Regions from separate parts of the Streptomyces sp. NPDC127106 genome, predicted to be linked through region 1. Evidence: riboswitches for the same ligand, from Rfam matches in the RefSeq annotation. Region 1 holds a riboswitch; the other holds the start of a gene.
The links. A riboswitch is a leader RNA that binds a small molecule or an ion and turns the genes downstream of it on or off. The one in region 1 is predicted to bind S-adenosylmethionine.

Region 1 (9,697 bases):
GACCACCACCGCCCCCTCGAGGTCACCGCCAAGGCCGCCGGCGGCGTCCGCATCACCGATGTCACCGTCGTGGACAGCCTGGGGAGGCGCCTCGCGGGCGAGCTCACCGCCAAGGGCGACCGCTGGCACAGCACCGCCTCCATGGCCGCCGGAACCCGCTACACGGTCACCGTGAGCACGGAGAACGAGCGGGGCGCTCCCGGGCAGCGCAGGCTGACGTTCGAGACCACTCCGGCCAAGAAGGTCCTGAGGGTCGATCTGGGCCCGGTCGACGGCAAATACGGCGTCGGACAGCCCATCACGGCCGAACTCGACGAACCCGTCAAGGACCGGGCCGCCCGCGCGGTCGTGGAGAAGGGCCTGGTCGTCGACACTCCGCCCGGCGCCGAGGGCGCCTGGCACTGGGTGGACGACAAGCACCTGCATTTCAGGCCCAAGGAGTACTGGCCCGCGCACTCCACCGTCTCCGTACGGAGCAATCTGGAGGGGGTCAGGATCTCCAACGACATGCACGGGGCCGCCAGCAAGCCGATCAAGCTACAGATCGGGGACCGCGTCGAGGTCCTCACCGACGCCGCCACCCACCACATGACGTTCAAGCGCAACGGAGAAGTGATCAACACCATTCCGGTGACCACCGGCAAGCCGGGCTTCTCCACCCGCAACGGGGTCAAGGTCGTGCTCGGCAAGCAGTACTTCGTCCGGATGCGCGGCGACACCGTGGGCATCAGCGGCAGCGAGAACTACGACCTGCCCGTCTACTACGCCACCCGTGTCACCTGGAGTGGTGAATACGTCCACGCCGCCCCGTGGTCCGTCGGCTTCCACGGCTACGAGAACGTCAGCCACGGCTGCACCGGCATGAGCACGGGCAACGCGGCCTGGTTCTACGAGAACATCACCGAGGGCGACATCGTGCAGGTCGTCAACAGCATCGGCGAGGACATGCCCACCTTCGGCAACGGCTACGGCGACTGGAACATGAACTGGAAGGACTGGCGCCAGGGCAGCGCCCTGCTCAAGGACACCCAGGACGGCCGCAGCGTGGTCGACCAGGCCCGTCTGCGCCCGCGGGTCTGAGGCCGCCCCCACCCGGTTCGGACACCCCCGGTGCGGCCGGCGCCGCCGGTGCGCAGGGCCCCGTGCGCGGCCCGGCGCACCGCCGGCTCCGTCCGCTACGCGTCCAGGGACAGCCGTGCGCGCAGCAGGCGCGCCAAGGCGTCCGCGAACTCCACCGGATCGACCGGCAGGGTCACCGCCGCGTCCGCGCGGCTCCAGGTGGCCAGCCAGGCGTCCTGGGGACGGCCCATCAGCAGCAGCACGGGCGGGCAGCGGAAGACCTCGTCCTTGATCTGCCGGCACACGCCCATGCCGCCGGCCGGAACGGCCTCGCCGTCCAGGACGCACACGTCGATCCCGCCCGCATCCAGCTCGGACAGGACGGCGGGCAGTGTGGCGCACTCGGTGAACTCCACCGGCGGCAGGTCCGCGGCCGGCCGGCGTCCGGCCGCCAGGCGCACCTGCTGCCGGGTGTTCGCGTCGTCGCTGTAGACCAGAACCCGTGCAGTCGACCGCATTTCGTTCCTCCACGGTGCCGTGAATCACGTTGATGTTGCGCGGGATGCTACTCCTCCCGACCCGGCGTCAACATCGGTTCGCACACCCTCGCGCACGCACGGCTGATGGGCCGTTCGGGCCCTGCACAGGGGCCGGACACTCCGAACGGCACCCCCCGGCGTGAGGGCCGGATAAGCGACCGACATAATGTCGGTCGTGGCGACAGCAACGACAGTAGATACCGGGCACGCGCACCCGACGGTCAACCGACCGAACCTCGTCAGCGTCGGAACCATCATTTGGTTGAGTTCCGAGCTGATGTTCTTCGCGGCCCTCTTCGCGATGTACTTCACCCTGCGATCGGTGACGGGCACCGAGTACTGGACGGAGCAGGCCAACAGCCTGAATCTGCCCTTCTCGGCGACGAACACCACGATCCTGGTGCTCTCCTCCCTCACCTGCCAGCTCGGCGTCTTCGCCGCGGAGCGCGGTGACGTGAAGAAGCTCCGCACGTGGTTCATCATCACGTTCGTTATGGGCGCGATCTTCATCGGCGGCCAGGTGTTCGAGTACACCGAGCTGGTCAAGCACGAGAACATGACGCTCTCGTCCGGCCCGTACGGCTCGGTCTTCTACCTGACCACCGGCTTCCACGGCCTGCACGTGACGGGCGGTCTCATCGCCTTCCTGCTGGTCCTCGGCCGGACGTACGCCGCCAAGAGGTTCACCCACGAACAGGCCACGTCGGCCATCGTCGTGTCCTACTACTGGCACTTCGTCGATGTCGTCTGGATCGGCCTCTTCGCGACGATCTACCTGATCAAGTAGCGAACACGTCACCGGGCCAGACCCGGCACCGACAGCCAGAAACACCGACGCAGAAGATCCTGACACCGGGGTAATCCGTGAAAAAGCTCTCCGCACGACGACGCCATCCGCTGGCGGCGGTCGTCGTTCTACTCCTCGCGCTGGCGGCCACTGGGGGGCTGTACGCCGCCTTCGCCCCTGCGGGCAAGGCGCAGGCCGAAGAAACCGCCCAGTCCCTCGCCATCGAGGAGGGCAAGAAGCTCTACGCCGTGGGTTGCGCAAGCTGCCACGGGACCGGCGGTCAGGGAACCACTGACGGCCCCAGCCTGGTCGGCGTCGGCTCCGCGGCCGTCGACTTCCAGGTGAGCACGGGCCGTATGCCGGCCCAGCAGCCCGGCGCCCAGGTGCCGAAGAAGCCCAACATCTACTCGCAGGCGCAGATCGACCAGCTGGCGGCGTACATCGCCTCCCTCGGTGCCGGTCCGATCACGCCGACCGAGAAGCAGTACGACCCGGCCGGCGCCGACATCGCAAAGGGTGGCGAGCTGTTCCGCAACAACTGCGCACAGTGCCACAACTTCACCGGTGAGGGCGGCGCGCTGACCGACGGCAAGTACGCCCCGAACCTCGAGGACGTCTCGCCGAAGCACATCTACGAGGCCATGCTCACCGGCCCGCAGAACATGCCCTCCTTCCCCGACACCACGATGCCGGAGAAGCAGAAGAAGGACATCATCGCGTACCTCCAGAACGTGAACGGCGAGAAGTCGGTCAACCCCGGCGGTCTGAAGCTCGGCGGCCTCGGCCCCGTCTCGGAGGGCCTGTTCGGCTGGATCTTCGGTCTGGGTGCGCTGATCGCTGTCGCCGTCTGGGTCGCGGCCCACACCGCTAAGGCCAAGAAGTCATGAGTAGCCAAGACATTCCCGAAGAAAAGCACCTGCCGAGCGAGCAGGGCGACGAGCACCACGCCGGTGTAGCGGTCGCGGACGACCCGTTCGCCGACCCGGGCCTGCCGGTCCACAAGCCGCGCATCCAGGACATCGACGAGCGGGCCGCGAGGCGCTCCGAGCGCACCGTGGCGATGCTCTTCACGGTGTCGATGCTGGCCACCGTTGCCTTCATCGTGTCGTACGTGGTCATCCCGGTCGACAAGATCGTGTTCCTCTTCCCCCTCGGGAAGATCAGCGCGCTCAACTTCGCCCTCGGCATGAGCCTGGGCGCGGCCCTCTTCTGCATCGGCGCGGGCGCGGTCCACTGGGCCCGCACCCTGATGTCCGACGTCGAGGTCGCCGACGACCGCCACGAGATCGCGGCCTCGCCCGAGGTCAAGGCGAAGGTCATGCAGGACTTCGCCGACGGTGCGAACGAGTCGGGCATCGCCCGCCGTCCGCTGATCCGCAACACGATGCTCGGCGCGCTGGCCATGCTGCCGCTGTCCGCCGTCGTGATCATGCGCGACCTCGGTCCGCTGCCCGAGGACAAGCTGCGCCACACCCTGTGGGCCAAGGGCAAGCTGCTCATCAACCAGAACACGATGGAGCCGCTGCGTCCCGAGGACGTCCCGGTCGGTTCGCTCACCTTCGTCATGCCCGAGGGCCTGGAGGAGGACGCGCACGACTTCAACAACGAGATCGCCAAGGCCGCCCTGATGATCGTCCGGATCAAGCCGGAGGACATCAAGGACAAGCAGGAACTCGAGTGGTCCCACGACGGCATCGTCGCCTACTCGAAGATCTGCACCCACGTCGGCTGCCCGATCAGCCTGTACGAGCAGCAGACGCACCACGTGCTCTGCCCGTGCCACCAGTCCACCTTCGACCTCTCCGACGGCGGTCGCGTCGTCTTCGGACCCGCCGGCCACGCGCTTCCGCAGCTGCGGATCGGCGTGAACCGCGAAGGCTTCCTTGAGGCGCACGGCGACTTCGAGGAGCCCGTCGGTCCTGCATTCTGGGAGCGCGGATGAGTACCGCCACTTCGAACACATCAGCCGCTGGCGCGGCGGGGAAGCGCAAGGCGCCCGCCGGCGAGCGCGTGGCTGACTGGGCGGATGGCCGCCTGGGCATCTACAGCCTCGCCAAGGCGAACATGCGCAAGATCTTCCCGGACCACTGGTCCTTCATGCTGGGTGAGGTCTGCCTCTACAGCTTCATCATCATCATCCTCACGGGTGTGTACCTGACGCTGTTCTTCCACCCGAGCATGAACGAGGTCGTGTACCACGGCTCGTACGTGCCGATGCAGGGCGTCCGGATGTCCGAGGCGTTCGCCTCGACACTGGAGATCAGCTTCGACGTCCGCGGTGGTCTGCTCATCCGGCAGATCCACCACTGGGCCGCGCTGATCTTCGTCGCCGGCATGGTCGTGCACATGATGCGCGTCTTCTTCACCGGCGCGTTCCGCAAGCCGCGTGAGGTCAACTGGGTCTTCGGCTTCCTGCTGCTGGTCCTCGGCATGTTCACCGGTTTCACCGGTTACTCCCTGCCGGACGACCTGCTCTCGGGCACCGGTGTCCGCTTCATGGAGGGCGCGATCCTGTCCGTGCCGGTCGTCGGCACGTACATCTCGTTCTTCCTCTTCGGCGGCGAGTTCCCCGGCGGCGACTTCGTCGCCCGGTTCTACTCGATCCACATCCTGCTGCTGCCCGGCATCATGATGGGCCTGCTGGTGGCCCACCTGATCCTGGTCTTCTACCACAAGCACACCCAGTTCGCGGGCCCCGGCAAGACGAACAACAACGTCGTCGGCATGCCGCTGCTGCCGGTCTACATGGCCAAGGCCGGAGGCTTCTTCTTCCTGGTCTTCGGTGTCATCGCGGCCATCGCGGCGATCGCCTCGATCAACCCGATCTGGGCGCTCGGCCCGTACCGCCCGGACCACGTGTCCACCGGTGCGCAGCCCGACTGGTACATGGGTATGCCGGAAGGCCTGATCCGTGCCATGCCGGGCTGGGAGATCAACCTGTGGGGCCACACGCTCGTCCTGGGCGTGTTCATCCCGCTGGTGCTCTTCCCGCTGGTCCTCGGCGCGATCGCGGTGTGGCCGTTCATCGAGTCCTGGGTCACCGGCGACAAGCGCGAGCACCACATCCTGGACCGCCCGCGCAACGCCCCGACCCGCACGGCCTTCGGTGTCGCCTGGATCGCGGAGTACATCGTGCTCCTGGTCGGCGGTGGCAACGACATGTTCGCGCAGTACTTCCACCTCTCGATCAACAACATCACCTGGTTCGTGCGGATCGGCTTCTTCGCCGTCCCGGTGATCGCGTTCATCGTCACCAAGCGCATCTGCCTCGGCCTGCAGCGCCGGGACCACGACAAGGTGCTGCACGGTCGTGAGACCGGCATCATCAAGCGGCTGCCGCACGGTGAGTTCATCGAGGTCCACGAGACCCTGGACCAGGCCAAGCTGCACACGCTCACCGCGCACGAGCAGTACAAGCCGCTGGAGCTCGGCCCGACGGTCGACGAGAACGGCGTCGAGCGCAAGGTCAAGATGTCGGAGAAGCTCCGCGCCAAGCTCAGCCAGGGCATGTACGGCGAGGGCAACCAGATTCCGAAGCCCACGGTGGAGGAGTTCAAGGAGATCCAGAGCGGCCACGGCCACCACTGATCCCGCGTGAGGGTCTGATTTCGGTCAGTCCCGGTGTCGCCCACGGCAAGAGCCCCGTCCAGGGTCTGGACGGGGCTCTTCGCCGTCTGTCCGGCCTGGATAGGCTGAAGGCCTTCCCATTCGACTGTGGACCCTCAGGAGCGGACCATGAACGTTGTGACCCCGGCAGGCGGCGACAGCGTGGCGGCCCGGTCCTGGCCGGCCGTACTGGACGCGCTGCTCTCGGGCCGGGACCTGCACGCCGACGACACGGCGTGGGCCATGGACCGGATCATGCGGGGGGAGGCCACCGACGCCCAGATCGCCGGTTTCGCGGTCGCCCTGCGGGCCAAGGGGGAGACGGTCGAGGAGATCAACGGCCTGGTGCGGGCCATGTACGCGCACGCCAACCTGATCGAGGTGCCCGGCCGGACGGTGGACATCGTCGGCACCGGCGGCGACGGGGCCAAGACCGTGAACATCTCGACCATGTCCTCGATCGTGGTGGCCGGTACCGGCGCCAAGGTGGTCAAGCACGGCAACCGGGCCGCGTCCTCGGCGAGCGGGGCCTCCGACGTGCTGGAGAAGCTGGGCGTCAACCTGGACCTCACCCCGGCCCGGGTGGCCCGGGTGGCCGAGGAGGCCGGCATCACCTTCTGCTTCGCGGTGAAGTTCCACCCGGCGCTGCGGCACGTGGCCCCGGCCCGCCGCGAACTGGGCATCCGGACCACCTTCAACTTCCTGGGCCCGCTGACCAATCCGGCCCGGGTCCGGGCGCAGGCCACCGGCGTCGCCGACGCCCGGATGGCCCCCATCGTCGCGGGCGTGCTGGCGGAGCGCGGCTCCTCGGCCCTGGTGTTCCGCGGGGACGACGGCCTGGACGAGCTGACCACGACGGCCACGTCCCGGGTGTGGTGGGTCCGCGAGGGGCGGGTGCAGGAGCAGGCCTTCGACCCGCGCGACGTGGGCATCGGCCTCGTGGACGTCGTGGAGCTGCGGGGCGCGGACGCCTCGTACAACGCGGACGTCGCGCGGCGGGTGCTGGCCGGTGAGACCGGCCCGGTGCGGGACGCGGTGCTGCTGAACTCGGCCGCCGCCCTGGTGGCCGTCGACCCGGGCAGCGGATCCCTGGAGGAGCAGATCCGGGCGGGCGTCGAGCGGGCCGCGGAGGCCATCGACTCGGGCGCGGCGCAGGCCGCCCTGGAGCGGTGGGTGGCCGCCAGCAACGCCTGACCTGAGAGATCTTTTTCGGCCAAGACCCCGGTCCGGCATACGGACCGGGGTCTTGTGCGTGCGGGATCTTGTGGCAGGATGACTGACCAGGTCACGAGTGACAGCGTTTTGGCCCCGGCTTGCTGTCCGGCAACCCTCCTTCCGTGGCGGGGTGCCCCGGGTGATGACCAGGCCGCGGGCAGCGAGGTCCGCGGCAAGCGCGGATCCCTCGACACCAGGGGTCCTGGTCCTCGAGGAGCGTTTTCCGTGAGCAAGCGAATGCGATAGGGCGGCTCCGCCCCTTCTCCACCCCTCGGACCAGGGTCCCTTCCCTCCGCGTACCCGGGCAGCCGTGTGCGCCCAGGCCCGTGCTCCGAGGCATTCCTCCCCGTCCCCCGGCCGGCCGCAGCGCCGTACCCGCGGACGGGTGACATCCGAAGCCGTTCCGCTGCCCGCCGGGAGATACCGCCATGTCCGCATTCCTGAACGCCGCCACCGCGACCGCTACCGCCTCCGTCGAGACCGCCTCGGCCGCTTCCGCCGCCTGCGCGGGCGGTGCCGCTTCCGCCGCCTGTGCCGGGCCGCTCCCGGTCCTCGGCCGGGACGTCACCGTCCCGCTCGTCACGGGTGGCGAGGTCACCTACGCGGCCCTCGACTACGCCGCCAGCGCCCCCGCCCTCCAGCGCGTCTGGGACGACGTGGCCGCGTACGCCCCCTACTACGGCAGCGTGCACCGCGGGGCGGGCTACCTCTCGCAGCTCTCCACCGACCTCTTCGAGCAGAGCCGGGCCGCGGTCGCCGCGTTCCTGGACTGCCGCCCCTCCGACCAGGTGGTCTTCACCCGGTCCACCACCGACTCCCTCAACCTGCTCGCCGCCGCTCTCCCGGCCGACTGCCGCGTCTTCGTCTTCGAGACCGAGCACCACGCCTCGCTGCTGCCCTGGGACGGTGCGCAGGTCACGTACCTCGACGCCCCGCGCAGCCCCGAGGAGGCCGTGGCCGCCCTGGAGCGGGCCCTCGCGGACCGGGACGTCCACGGTGCGGCGCTGGTCTGCGTCACGGGGGCGTCCAACGTCACCGGTGAGCTGTGGCCGGTGCGCGAGCTCGCCGCCGCGGCGCACGCCCACGGCGCCCGGATCGTCCTCGACGCCGCCCAGCTGGCCCCGCACCACCCCGTCTCCGTCCAGGACCTCGACGTGGACTGGGTGGCCTTCTCCGGGCACAAGCTGTACGCGCCCTTCGGCTCGGGCGTGCTGGCCGGACGGGCCGACTGGCTGCAGCAGGCCCGGCCCTACCTGGCCGGCGGCGGCGCCTCGCGGACGGTCGCCCGCCGCGAGGACGGCGGCGTCGACGTCGAGTGGCACACCACGGCCGCCCGCCACGAGGCCGGATCCCCCAACGTCATCGGCGTCTACGCCATCGCCTCCGCCTGCCGCGCCCTGACCGAGGCCGGCTTCGACCGGCTCGTCGCCCGCGAACACGAGCTGATCGCACAGGTCCGCGCGGGCCTCGCCGGCATCCCGCAGGTGCGGATCCTCTCCCTGTTCGGGGACGACGCCCCGCGCGTCGGCGTCCTCTCCTTCGTGGTGGAGGGCTGGAACAGCTCCCACTTCGCCGCCGCCCTGTCGGCCGAGTACGGCATCGGGGTCCGCGACGGCCTGTTCTGCGCCCATCCGCTGGTGCGCACCCTGCTCGGCAGCGCCCCGCAGGAGCCCGGCGCGTGCGGGGCCCCGGAGGGGGAGCCGGGCGGGCGGAGCGAGGTGGGGGTCCCCCCGGCCGCGGGGCGGGGGAGGTCGCTGAACGCGATCCGGGTGAGCTTCGGCGCCGGGACCCCCGACGAGCACGTGGAGCGGTTCGTCCGCGCGGTCCGGGAGCTCGTCACCGAGGGCGCGCAGTGGCAGTACCGCACGGAGGAGGGCCGCTGCGTCCCGGCCGTGTGACACGGTCGGTGACCATGAGGCACACGACGTACGGGGACCCGGTGGCCACCGCCCTGGCCTGTGCGGAGGGCCGGCCGCTGCCGGGCCCGGAAGACCCCGGGGAGGCCCTGCCGCGGCTCTGACGCCGGGGCGCGGCCGGCGGGCGGGGGCTCCGGCGGCGGCAGGGGCGGCTAGGCGTCCAGGCCGATGGCGAAGGCCGCTTCCAGGTCGTGCTGGGAGTAGGTGCGGAACGCCACGTGGGTGTCCGTCGCCTCCACGCCGGGGATCTTGCTGATGCGGCCCGGGATGATGTCCGCCAGGTCGTCGTGGCGGTTCACGCGCACCAGGGCGATGAGGTCGTACGTGCCCGTGACGGAGTAGACCTCGCTGACGTTCTCCAGCGCCGCGATGGACTCGGCGATCTCGGGGATGCGGTCCACGCTGGTCTTGATGAGCACGATCGCGGTGATCATGGCTGGCTGTCTCCCTCGGTGGCCGTCGCTGGTCGCCTCACTCTAGTCGCACGCCGGTAACGCACCCACGCGTGGACGAAGCCGAGGGAGAAGCCCACCAGGTGCGCCAGGTACGCCACGCCGGGCCCGCTGTCCGCGCGG
Region 2 (12,446 bases), on a different contig from region 1:
CGCGCTCGTCCTCCAGGTGGGCGCAGCTGAGGAAGGCGTGCGCCCAGGCCCAGGTGTGGAAGCCGAGCAGGTCGGCGCCGAGCATGCCCCAGACGAGCTCGCGCCGGATGTCGTCGGGCAGCATGTCGAGGAATTCCCACGACGCCCACGGCGTGTGCGTGAAGTGGGCGATCCGCAGGTCGGGCCGCAGCTCGCGCAGCAGCCCCGGCACGAGCGCCAGGTGGTAGTCCTGGACGAGCACGCAGGCGTCCTGGGCCGCCTCCTCGGCCAGTGCCCGTGCGAAGGCCCGGTTGTAGCCGGTGTACGCCGCCCACTGGCGCCGGAAGGCGGCGTCGAAGACGGGGGTGCGGGGGATGTCGTACAGGTGGTGGTGGGTGAACCAGAGCACCGAGTTCGCGATGCCGTTGTAGGCGGCGTCGTACACGGCCGGGTCGATGTCCAGCATGCGCACGCCGGGTTCGGCGACGCCGCGGCGGACGGCCTCGCGGTCCGCGTCCGACAGGGCGGCGCAGATCCACAGCGCGTCGGGCTGCTCGGCGAGAGCGGCGGACAGGCCGGAGACGAGGCCGCCCCCGCCGCGCCGGGCGCCGAGGGTGCCGTCGGCATCGAGGGCGTAGGAGAGCGGTCCGCGGTTGGCTGCGACGAGAACGTGGGAAGCCATGCGGCGAACCTAGCCCGGCCCGCCCCGCCTCAAACGTCCGTTCTCACCCCGGTGTGCCCCCTGACGCGCCCCTGACACCGTCCCCCTGACACCGTCGTGCCGCCCGCCGTCAGGCGACGCGCCGGACCGCGTACTCCTCGATCTCGGTCATCGGCGGCCGCTCCTCGGTGTCCACGGCGTGCGTGCGCGGCACGAACCCGCCCGGGCCGCGCTCGAACTGCGTCAGCACGGGCCGTACCAGGTGCCCGCGCGAGAGCCGCAGCTGCGCCGTCCGGTAGATCGCCGCGGCCATCCGGCCGAGTGCCTGCCCGTCCTGGTGGCGGTGGAGCCGTACGCCGACGTCCACCTGGGCGAGGGCGTCCAGCCCGACCGTGTGGAGCGCGTCGACCAGCAGGCCCAGCTCGACGCCGTAGCCGACGGGGAACGGCAGCCGCTCCAGCAGCGAGCGGCGGACGGCGTACTCGCCGCCCAGCGGCTGGACGAAGCCGGCCAGCTGCGGCCAGTGCAGGTTGAGCAGGGGCCGGGCGACGAGCTCGGTGACCCGGCCGCCCTGTCCGGGGGCGTCGCCGAGCGGCCGGTCGTACATCGCCTTGACGAACTGCACGTCCGGCTCGGTCAGCAGCGGGCCGACGATCCCGGTGACGAAGGCGGCCGAGAAGTCCCGCAGGTCCGCGTCGACGAAGCAGACGACGTCGCCGGTGGTGGCGAGCAGCGAGCGCCACAGCACCTCGCCCTTGCCGGGCAGGGCCGGGATGCGGGGCAGGATCGCGTCGCGGTGGACCACGCGGGCGCCGGCCTTCGCGGCGACCTCGGCGGTGCGGTCGGTGGAGCCGGAGTCGACGACCACCAGTTCGTCGACGAGCGGGAAGGCCGGCCGTTCGACGAGATCGCGCCGGATGACCTCGACGATCGCGCCGACCGTCGCCTCCTCGTCGAGCGCGGGCAGGACGACGCTGACCGTCGTGCCCGACGCCCGTTTCGCGGCGAGGAGCTGGTCGAGCGGTCGGTCGGCAACGGACCAGGAGCGGTCCGCGAGCCAGCGCTCCACCTCTTCCAGCACGTTCGGCACTCCCTGTTCCTTCGGCTGCGTGACCGGCTGTTCCGGCTCAAAAGCGATCCATCTCGCGCATCGGACAGCCGTCTCAACTGCCCGAGCCTTCGGTTACAGTCTTGAACAACGCGAAGGACCGCCGCATGCCGGGGGTCCCGCGGACAAACGCGTCGGCGCGCCACGAGCGCGCGGACCGGCGCCATACCGCTCATCCAGAGGGGCAGAGGGACACGGCCCGTTGAAGCCCCGGCAACCCTCCAGTCGGTTTCCCGCGCCTGCGTGCAGCAGCAGCGAGGTCCCCGGCTAGGGAAGGTGCCAATTCCGTCTCATGGCGAAATGCGCCATGGGGAAGATGAGGAGAAAGGGCCTCGCCATCATGGCTGCACAGACCGTTGCCACCCCTGCCGCCGTACCCTCCGACGCCGCGCCCTCCGTCGACCTCGGTCCCGCCTCGGCCCTGTCGTGTCGGGAGTGCGGTACCCGTTTCGAGCTCGGCCCGGTCTTCGCGTGCGTCGAGTGCTTCGGCCCGCTGGAGGTCGCGTACGCGTTCCCGGCCGGCACCGGGTCGTCCGAAGACGCCGAGGCCCTGCGCGCCGCGATCGAGGCCGGTCCGAACAACATCTGGCGGTACGCGCCGCTGCTGCCCGTCCCCGCCGACGTGGCCGCCAAGCCCAGCCTGAACCCGGGCTTCACCCAGCTCGTCGACGCCGAGAACCTGGCCAAGGAGCTCGGCGTCACCGGCAAGCTGTACGTCAAGGACGACTCCGGCAACCCGACGCACTCCTTCAAGGACCGCGTCGTCGCGATCGCCGTCGAGGCCGCCCGCGCCTTCGGCTTCACCACGCTCTCCTGCTCCTCCACCGGCAACCTGGCCGGCGCCGTCGGCGCAGCCGCCGCCCGGGCCGGCTTCCGCTCCTGCGTGTTCATCCCGCACGACCTGGAGCAGGGCAAGGTCGTCATGGCCGGCGTGTACGGCGGCGACCTGGTCGGCATCGAGGGCAACTACGACGACGTGAACCGCTTCTGCTCGGAGCTCATCGGCGACCCGCTGGGCGAGGGCTGGGGCTTCGTCAACGTGAACCTGCGCCCGTACTACGGCGAGGGCTCCAAGACGCTCGCGTACGAGATCTGCGAGCAGCTCGGCTGGCGGCTCCCCGACCAGATCGTCGTCCCGATCGCCTCCGGCTCCCAGCTGACGAAGATCGACAAGGGTCTGCAGGAGCTGATCAAGCTCGGCCTGGTCGAGGACAAGCCGTACAAGATCTTCGGCGCGCAGGCCGAGGGCTGCTCCCCGGTGTCCACCGCCTTCAAGGCCGGCCACGACGTGGTGCGCCCGCAGAAGCCGAACACGATCGCCAAGTCGCTCGCCATCGGCAACCCGGCCGACGGCCCCTACGTGCTGGACATCGCGCGCCGCACCGGCGGCTACGTCGAGGACGTGACGGACGAGCAGGTCGTCGAGGCCATCAAGATCCTGGCCCGGACCGAGGGCATCTTCGCCGAGACCGCGGGCGGCGTGACCGTCGGCGTGACGAAGAAGCTGATCGAGAACGGGCAGCTCGACCCCGCGCTGACCACCGTCGTCCTCAACACGGGCGACGGCCTGAAGACCCTGGAGGCGGTGGCCGCGGACAGCGGGCAGACGGCCACCATCCGCCCCAGCCTGGACGCGTTCCGCGCCGCCGGCCTGGCCTGACCATCCCCCGCTCTACCGGAAAGGCAGTAGCGCCATGAGCGTCAACGTCCGCATCCCCACCATCCTGCGCACCTACACCGGCGGCCAGGCCGAGGTCCCGGCCGAGGGCGCGACCCTCGCCGAGGTCATCGCGTCGCTGGAGCAGAACCACCCCGGCATCGCCGCGCGCGTCCTCGACGACCAGGGCAAGCTGCGCCGCTTCGTGAACGTCTACGTGAACGACGACGACGTGCGCTTCGAGGGCGGCCTGCAGGCGGCCACCCCGGACGGTGCGGGCGTCTCGATCATCCCGGCGGTCGCCGGCGGCTGCTGAGGCGTACGCCTGATACGTCGTACCCGGGATTACCCCCTCCGGCATTAAGCGGAGGGGGTAATTCTGCTTGGTTGGGCGCGGTAGAGTTGGGGAAGCCCCCTCCGTTGTTCTTGCCCGCCGCATATGAGCGGGCCCCGCGAGGGGTGACATTGAGTCAATGTGCGCGTGCGGTATGGGGCTTTGGCGCGATATGCCAGGTCCGAGTTGCCCGGGAATACGATAAATTTTCGGCCTATTTCCCTCTTTCGGTGTGACCGGAATTCTCGTCGGATTGACCTGTTGCAGACAGCACCGGTGCAGATACATTCAGCCGCGGTCGAGGCGTTCCGGCGCAAGTTCTGACCCGGGACCGCGAAGTGCGTTCCCGCGCAAGGGCCAGTAATAGGGGAGTTAGGCATGGCTCAGGGCACCGTCAAGTGGTTCAACGCGGAGAAGGGCTACGGCTTCATCGCGGTCGACGGTGGTGCGGATGTGTTCGTCCACTACAGCGCCATCCAGATGGACGGATACCGCACCCTTGAAGAGGGTCAGCGGGTCGAGTTCGAGATCTCGCAGGGCCAGAAGGGCCCGCAGGCGGACATGGTCAAGCTCGCCGTCTGAGACCGGCGCGACCGGCACGACCGGCCACCGACGCGTACACGAGGGTCCACATCCTGAGGAGGGGTGCGGGCCCTTCGTGCGTCCCGGGCCGCACGCGGCCGACAGCCCGTCCGGCGAGCCGGCTCCGGCGTCCGGCATCCGGCGCCGTCCCGCGGCGGGTGCCCGGCGGCGTGGCCGGGGATGCCCGAAGCCGCTTGCACTCGCGGGGGTCGAGTGCTAATCATTGGCGTTAGCACTCTCCCGCGGAGAGTGCTACTACACGGGACCGGGTCGGTGAGGCCCGCAGCGTCCGGCGGGAAGGAACCGCCGGGCACGCAGGCCGTCCGTCGCGGGCGCAGGCGCGGTCCGGAGCAATCCACCCTCCCCGCGCGCCTAGCGGCGCAGGGGGAACCCCAGTCCTGGAGGACCACTTCAGATGGCCAAGATCATTGCGTTCGACGAGGAGGCCCGGCGCGGTCTCGAGCGCGGCATGAACCAGCTCGCCGACGCCGTCAAGGTCACCCTTGGCCCCAAGGGTCGCAACGTCGTCCTTGAGAAGAAGTGGGGCGCCCCCACGATCACCAACGATGGTGTCTCCATCGCCAAGGAGATCGAGCTCGAGGACCCGTACGAGAAGATCGGCGCCGAGCTGGTCAAGGAAGTCGCCAAGAAGACGGACGACGTCGCGGGCGACGGTACGACCACCGCCACCGTCCTGGCCCAGGCGCTCGTCCGCGAGGGCCTGCGCAACGTGGCCGCCGGCGCCAACCCGATGGCCCTCAAGCGCGGCATCGAGAAGGCCGTCGAGGCCGTCTCCGGCGCCCTGCTGGAGCAGGCGAAGGATGTCGAGACCAAGGAGCAGATCGCTTCCACGGCCTCCATCTCCGCCGCCGACACCCAGATCGGCGAGCTGATCGCCGAGGCCATGGACAAGGTCGGCAAGGAAGGCGTCATCACCGTCGAGGAGTCCCAGACCTTCGGTCTGGAGCTGGAGCTCACCGAGGGCATGCGCTTCGACAAGGGCTACATCTCGGCGTACTTCGCCACCGACATGGAGCGTATGGAGGCGTCCCTCGACGACCCGTACCTCCTGATCGTCAACTCCAAGGTCAGCAACGTGAAGGACCTCCTTCCGCTGCTGGAGAAGGTCATGCAGTCCGGCAAGCCGCTGCTGATCATCGCCGAGGACGTCGAGGGCGAGGCCCTGTCGACCCTGGTCGTCAACAAGATCCGCGGCACCTTCAAGTCCGTCGCCGTCAAGGCCCCGGGCTTCGGCGACCGCCGCAAGGCCATGCTCGGCGACATCGCCATCCTCACGGGCGGCACGGTCATCTCCGAGGAGGTCGGCCTCAAGCTGGAGAACGCCGGCCTGGACCTGCTGGGCCGCGCCCGCAAGGTCGTCATCACCAAGGACGAGACCACCATCGTCGACGGTGCCGGTGACAGCGACCAGGTTGCCGGTCGCGTCAACCAGATCCGCGCCGAGATCGAGAACTCCGACTCGGACTACGACCGCGAGAAGCTGCAGGAGCGCCTCGCGAAGCTGGCCGGCGGCGTGGCCGTCATCAAGGCCGGTGCCGCGACCGAGGTCGAGCTCAAGGAGCGCAAGCACCGCATCGAGGACGCCGTCCGCAACGCGAAGGCCGCCGTCGAGGAGGGCATCGTCGCCGGTGGTGGCGTGGCCCTGCTGCAGGCCTCCTCGGTCTTCGAGAAGCTGGAGCTGGAGGGCGACGAGGCCACCGGTGCCGCCGCCGTCAAGCTGGCCCTCGAGGCCCCGCTGAAGCAGATCTCCGTCAACGCCGGCCTCGAGGGCGGCGTCGTGGTGGAGAAGGTGCGCAACCTGACCCCGGGCCACGGCCTGAACGCCGCGACCGGCGAGTACGTCGACATGATCGCCGAGGGCATCATCGACCCGGCGAAGGTCACCCGCTCCGCCCTGCAGAACGCCGCGTCGATCGCCGCGCTGTTCCTGACCACCGAGGCCGTCATCGCCGACAAGCCGGAGAAGGCCGCCGCCGCTCCGGGCGGCATGCCGGGCGGTGACATGGACTTCTGATCGGCCCCGCGCTGATCGGCTGTTCTCGACCGAGGGCGGCACCCCTTCCCCAGGGAAGGCGTGCCGCCCTCGGGCGTTTCACGCCCCGGAGGCGAACCCGGTGGTTTCGAGCGCGAACCCGAACGGCTCCGGGACGTCCAGGGGCTTGCCGAAGGAAACCGTCTGCCGGGAGCGGTAGCCGTGCGGGGAGGGGTCGGAGAAGCAGGTGATCTCCGCGTCCTGCACGTCGACGACCAGGTAGACGGGTACCAGGCGGCCGTAGACTTCCAGCTTCTCCGCCCAGTCCGCGTCCCTGGTGGAGACGGAGGTGAACTCCGCGACCAGGGACAGGGCGGCGGCGTCAGCGTGGCGCCCGTCCTCTTTGAAGGCGGCCTCGTCGGCCACGAAGAGCTCGGGCCCGTACGCTCGCGCGACTGCCGGGAACCGGAACAGGAAGGGCGCAATGTCTGCCACGTGCCCTTCGGGCGCGTGGGCCCCGAGCTGCTCGCGCAGTACCCGCATGGGGCGGTAGTAACGCAGCTCGGACCACGGTGACACGACGATCTTCCCCCGGATGAGCTCGGCCTTGAAGCCGTCTGGCGTGTTCATCTCCTCGACGGTGCGCAGGAGGTCTTCGAACGTCGGCGGCGGCAAGGTCTCTCTGGGGGTGTCCCGCTCGATCATGATCGTCACCGTCGTCGTCCGGGATCGGGGTGGTCGTGCTCGCCTCGGCGCATGCACGTCCCAGGCTAGGGGCGGGACTGCCGCTCCGCCCGGATCCGGGCGGAGGCCACCCCTGCGGAGGCGGCGCTCCGGAACGTGCGGCGGCCCGGGTCGGGTCAGGCCGGACCGAGGGGCTTCAGGAAGTAGACGTCCTCGTGGTCGCCGGGGAAGCCGGGGACACGGGTGGTCTCCTCGTAGCCGTGGCGGGCGTAGAAGGCCGGCGCCTGGAAGGTGAACGAGGACACCATGATCGTGCGGCAGCCGCGGGCCGCCGCCTCCGCCTCCGCCGCGGCCAGGAGCTTGCCGCCCCAGCCGTCGCGGCGGCTGTCCTCCCGCACCCACACCATGGCGATGCCCGCCCGGTCGCCCCAGCTCCAGCCGCTGAGCCCGGCGACGAGCTGGCCGTCCGCGTCGTTCACGCGCACCGTGAACTCGGAGGGCGCGGCTCCGGAGGCCTCCTTGTTGAAGGCGTCCAGCTCCTTGCCGAGCCGTTCGTCGAGCCCGGAGTCGGGGCCGCCGGTGGTGAGGGTGTGTGTCGTGTCGGTCATGGTGCCCAGTCTTCAAGATCGCCCGGGCCGGGTCACCGTAATTTGTTTCACTGGGGGCATGAGCGACCTCTTCGTGAAGATCTGCGGTCTGAAGACCGCGCACGACGTCGACGCGGCCGTGGCCGCCGGCGCCGATGCCGTCGGCTTCGTCTTCGCCGCGGGCAGCCCCCGTACGATCGGCGCCGCCGAGGCGCGGGAGCTGGCCGCGCGGGTCCCGGCCGGGGTCCTCACGGTCGGCGTGTTCCGGGGCCAGCCGGTGGAGGAGGTGCGGCGGCTCACGGAGGAGAGCGGGGTCCGGGGCGTGCAGCTGCACGGGGACGAGGGCCCGGAGTACTACGGGGCCCTGCGCGCCGAGGGCCGCACCCTGCTGCGGGCCACCGCGCAGCGGGTGGAGCGCTGCGGGGAGTACGGCGAGGACCTGCTCCTGATCGACGCACCCGACCCCGGCTCCGGCAGGCCGTGGAACTGGGCCGCCGCGGAGTTCACCGCCCCCCGCGGCCACTGGCTGCTGGCGGGCGGCCTGAACCCGGACAACGTCCGCAAGGCCGTGGAGACCACGGGCGCGTGGGGTGTGGACGTGTCCAGTGGTGTCGAGCGGGAGCGCGGCGTGAAGTCCCCGGACCTGATCCGCGCCTTCGTGGCCGCGGCCCGGGGGTAGGGGCCCGGCCCCCTCGGTACGAGGGGGACCCGCCGTCCGTCGGGGGGATCGGGTCGGGATGCGGCTGCATCCCGAGGCCCGGCTGCGTGCGCTCCTCGGCATATGCCGAACGAGCGCCCCGGGCCGGGCCGGTACGACGGTGGCCACGCGTGGGAGTACCTGCTGCAGACCTGGCGCGACCTGGACGTACCGGAGGGCTGGCGCGCCGAGGTCTACGGCGGCCGCATCACCCTGTCCCCGCCGCCCGACCGCCATCGCAACGGGATCGTGGCCAGGGTGCAGCGGGCTCTGTACAGCCTCCTTCCACCGGAGTGGGAGGTCTACCGGGCGCTGGGCGTCCACATCGCTCCCCTGGGCGAGCTCTACGTCCCCGACGTGCTGGTGGCCCCGCGGGAGCTGGTCGAGGACGTGGCGGCCGACCCCTCCGACCCGATCGACGCCGCCGAGGCGCTGCTCATCGTCGAGGTCACCTCAAGGACCAACGCCGACGACGCCCGCACGAGGAAGCTCTGGGCGTACGGCCATGCTCCGGTCCCGGTGCACCTTCTGATCGACGGCTTCGACCGGCACGGCCCGACGAGCACCTTGTTCACGAGACCCGACAAGGGCGCCTACAGGCACGCCGACCGGGTGGCGTCCGGCGGAAAGCGGAGCTTCCCGAACCGTTCCGGCTGACGCTGGACACCGCCGGATTCCCGGCCCCGCAGCACGGCTAGCGACCGGAACCGGAGTCCATGGAGGACCGCCCGGGCCGGCGGTTAGGCTGCGGCCAAAGGGGGGATCATGGACGACAGGACGCCGCCGCTCGGGAGGCGGCTCCGGGACGGCGCCGTGCTGGCCGCGGCCTGCGCGTTCAGCGCCGTCACCGTGCTGTACGCCGTCCTGTACGCGAAGGTGTCGAGCGTCGACGCGGTCAGCGACGTGTGCAACAGCACGGACTGCCCGCGCGGCCTGGGCCGGCTGCTGCTGTGCACGGTGGTGGCCTGGCTCGTCGCGGCAGTCCTGTGGGTGGTCGCCCAGCGCGGCCGTCCCCGGCGGTCCGCGGCCCTCTGGACCGTGGCCGTCGTGGTCGCCCTCACCGCGCTGTGGCCCGCCTGGTATGGCTTCTCGTGGATGCGCGGCCCGCACATGGACCTGTCCGGCCACCAGGCCCCCGAGGGGGCCGGCGCCGGGAAGCCGCTCGGCTCCTGGGCCGGTGAGCCCGGTTCCGGGCGGGTGGTCCGGGTCCGCGAGGACGGCCTGACCGCCTACAACGGCGGGGGCCGCCGCAGCTGGGGCCGCGCCGCGCCCGAGGGCACCACGGTGTGCGCGATGGGTGCGGACACCCCGTCCGGCACCGGCGTCCTCGCCTATGCCACGGCGACGGGGGCCGGCCCGTGCGGGACCCGGATCGCGGCGGTGGACCTCACCTCCGGCGAGGAGCGGTGGTCGAAGGACGTCCCGGCACCGACGGGCACGGGCACGGGCACGCTCTCGGCGGGCGGCTCGCTCGCGGTGTCGGCCACGGCGGGGGCCGTCCTCGCCCACGACCTGCGCGAGGGCACGGAACGCTGGCGCGCCCCGCTGCCGACGCGGCCCGGTGCCATCGTCCAGGAGGTGGCCGCCGGGCCGTACCGGGTCCTGGTCACGGTCCGCTCGGACGAGGGCCGCGAGCTGCTCGCACTGGATGCCCGTACCGGCGCCGTCGCCTGGCGGACCCCGCTCCCGGCCGAGTACCCGCGCATCGTGTCGACCGTCCCGGCCGCGGTCATCGCGAACGACCGGCTGCTGCTGTTCGACGACGCGGGTCGCCCGCGCGGGGGCGGGGCGGAGCCGCCGTACGTCCCGGCTGCGACCGGGCAGCGGCGGGTGGTCGGGGACGTGCTGCTCGTGGCGGTCCCGGAGCGGGAGAAGAGGGAGGTGTTGGAGGCGTACTCGCTGGTCGACGGCCGTCTGCTGTGGACGCGGGCCTTCGAGGACGACATGTGGGTCCGCGCCCTGGGCGTCGGCCGGACCGGCCGGGTCGAGGTGGTGACGCAGGGCGCGTACACGCACCTGTGGCACCTCGACCTGCGCACCGGACAGCCGGCCGGGCCGTCGACGGTCCTGCGCGACCTGCCGATGGGCGAGTCGATCGCCTTCCACGGCAGGACGTTCGTCAACCTGGACGCCGGCGGCCGCCTGCCGCCGGTCTTCGACGTGGCCCCGGCGTCCGGCTGGTGACGAACGCCCCGCCGCGGCGCGCCGGCTAGTGGGCGAAGTTCTTCAGCGCTTCGGTGTTGAGGACGATGCCGACGGGTGCGGGGATCTTGACGGTCTCGCCGTACGGGAACGACGAGCTGCGGAGGGAGGAGTCGCCCCCGGGTTCACTGTGGACGGTCACGGTGCAGCCCTGACGGTCGACGAGGACGTGGACGGGGATTCCGGCCGAGGCGTACCCGTCGCGCTTCTCGGTCCGGTCCTGCCGGTCGGTGTCGCGGTCGTGGGAGGTCACCTCCAGCACCATGAGCACGTCCGCCGGATCGGCCCACTCCCCGGCACCGGCAAAGGTGCCGACCGGCGCGAGCACGCCGTCCGCACGGGCCCGGCCGGTGCGGCACTGCTCCACCTTCAGTCCGCGCTCCGGATACAACGCCCGTTCCGGCCGCTGCTGCATGCACTGCCGCAGCACCCACATGATGATCTCGTCGTGGTCGCCGTCGGGCACGGGCTTGACCTCGGTATGTGACAACGCGCCCGAGGTACGACGCAGGATTAGCCCGACAGGGTGAGTCGACTCAGGGGCGGCTGACGAAGACGGCCCGGCCCGCCGGGCCGGCCGGACGCGTTGACGAAGTGTCATCGGAGCGGCAACCTCGTCACGCTTCGGACGTCCTAGGCACGTGAAGAAGACAACGAAGGCAATTGCGCTGGCAGCGGCTCTGGTGGCCCTGGGCACGACCGGGGTGGCCCAGGCGGGCACGGCGCGCGCCGGTTTCGGGCACGGCCATCACAACGGCGACGTACGGATCAGCACGAGCCGGAACGCCAAGGGCGAGTTCGTGCTGGTCGATCCCGGGCGCGGCGGTCTCCAGGTGCGCAACCTGGCCAACGCCTACTTCGAGGGCTGGGACGCCGGCACACCGTCGGCGGACGCCGACGACGACTGGGGCAACGGGAGCAAGGACGACCGGCAGACCGCCGACGTGGACGCCCACGTCGGGGCCGCGCGGACCTGGGACTACTTCCTGAAGCAGCACGGGAGGCGCGGCATCCACGACGACGGGGTGGGGCCCCGTTTGTTCACCGACGTGGGTCCGGCTGACGGCCAGTTCTTCGCCCAGTACGACGGGGAGTGCGGTTGTCTGCTCCTGGGTCCGGCGTCCGGCGGCAATGCCGCGTGGAACGCCACCGACGTGGTGGCGCACGAGATGACCCACGGGATCACCGGCGCGACCGCCGGCCTGGATCTGAACGGCGAGGCCGGGGGCCTGAACGAGTCCACGAGCGACGTCTTCGGAACCCTGGTGGAGTTCTCGGCGCACAGCGGCAAGGACCGGCCGGACTACACCATCGGCGAGGGCGTGGGCGACAAGCCCTTGCGGTACATGGACGACCCCACCAGGGACGGGGTGTCCAAGGGGTGCTGGACGCCGGGTGTGGGGGACGGTGAGGAAGCCAATCACCGGATCGGCGGGATCAGCAACAAGTTCTTCTACCAGTTGGCCGTGGGCAGCGGGAAGACGCGGTGGGGGGACAGCCCGACCTGCGGTGGAGCGCCGGCGGTCACGGGGATCGGCAACGACAAGGCCGGGAAGATCTGGTACCGCGCGCTGACCCGGTACCTGGTGCCCAACTCCAACTTCTCCGGTGCCCGCGCCGCGACCCTGGGCGCTGCGACCGATCTGTACGGCGCGGACAGCACCGAGACCAAGACCGTGGCCGCGGCATGGCTCGCGGTCGGGGTCGACGGCAGCGACCCGGTGCCCGCGGCTCCGCAGGCCCCGGCATTGAAGTGGGTCAACTCCCCGACGGGCGCGCTCGGTGCGGAGGTCATGGTGCGGCTGCGGGCGCCCGACCCGCAGCGTCAGCGCGTCACGTTCACCGCTACCGGCCTGCCCCCGGGGGTAGCCCTGAACGCGGCCACCGGTGTGGTCAGCGGCAGGCCGACCCAGGCGGGCACCTTCGAGGTCACGTTCACCGCGGCCGACTGCGACGGCAACG

Region 2: it holds a riboswitch for S-adenosylmethionine, as region 1 does, so the genes downstream of both, thrC (threonine synthase) here and ACFVGY_RS17340 (aminotransferase class V-fold PLP-dependent enzyme) in region 1, are expected to answer to the same signal.

What each region holds. Positions count from the first base shown of each region.
Region 1 covers NZ_JBHXTC010000018.1:7,743-17,439, reverse strand. The annotation lists gene ACFVGY_RS17375 (Ig-like domain-containing protein) at 1-1,080, shown strand, start outside; gene ACFVGY_RS17370 (hypothetical protein) at 1,176-1,577, opposite strand; gene ACFVGY_RS17365 (heme-copper oxidase subunit III) at 1,765-2,385, shown strand; gene ACFVGY_RS17360 (c-type cytochrome) at 2,463-3,272, shown strand; gene ACFVGY_RS17355 (Rieske 2Fe-2S domain-containing protein) at 3,269-4,327, shown strand; gene ACFVGY_RS17350 (cytochrome bc complex cytochrome b subunit) at 4,324-5,973, shown strand; gene trpD (anthranilate phosphoribosyltransferase) at 6,121-7,185, shown strand; SAM riboswitch class IV at 7,275-7,391, shown strand; gene ACFVGY_RS17340 (aminotransferase class V-fold PLP-dependent enzyme) at 7,635-9,104, shown strand; gene ACFVGY_RS17335 (Lrp/AsnC family transcriptional regulator) at 9,275-9,556, opposite strand; gene ACFVGY_RS17330 (rhomboid family intramembrane serine protease) at 9,553-9,697, opposite strand, start outside.
Region 2 covers NZ_JBHXTC010000034.1:70,726-83,171, reverse strand. The annotation lists gene ACFVGY_RS25385 (trehalose-6-phosphate synthase) at 1-661, opposite strand, end outside; gene ACFVGY_RS25380 (glucosyl-3-phosphoglycerate synthase) at 771-1,721, opposite strand; SAM riboswitch class I at 1,918-2,071, shown strand; gene thrC (threonine synthase) at 2,089-3,408, shown strand; gene ACFVGY_RS25370 (MoaD/ThiS family protein) at 3,443-3,721, shown strand; gene ACFVGY_RS25365 (cold-shock protein) at 4,118-4,321, shown strand; gene groL (chaperonin GroEL) at 4,737-6,356, shown strand; gene ACFVGY_RS25355 (Uma2 family endonuclease) at 6,435-7,019, opposite strand; gene ACFVGY_RS25350 (GNAT family N-acetyltransferase) at 7,175-7,606, opposite strand; gene ACFVGY_RS25345 (phosphoribosylanthranilate isomerase) at 7,665-8,264, shown strand; gene ACFVGY_RS25340 (Uma2 family endonuclease) at 8,367-8,939, shown strand; gene ACFVGY_RS25335 (PQQ-binding-like beta-propeller repeat protein) at 9,048-10,466, shown strand; gene ACFVGY_RS25330 (Uma2 family endonuclease) at 10,492-10,974, opposite strand; gene ACFVGY_RS25325 (M4 family metallopeptidase) at 11,126-12,446, shown strand, end outside.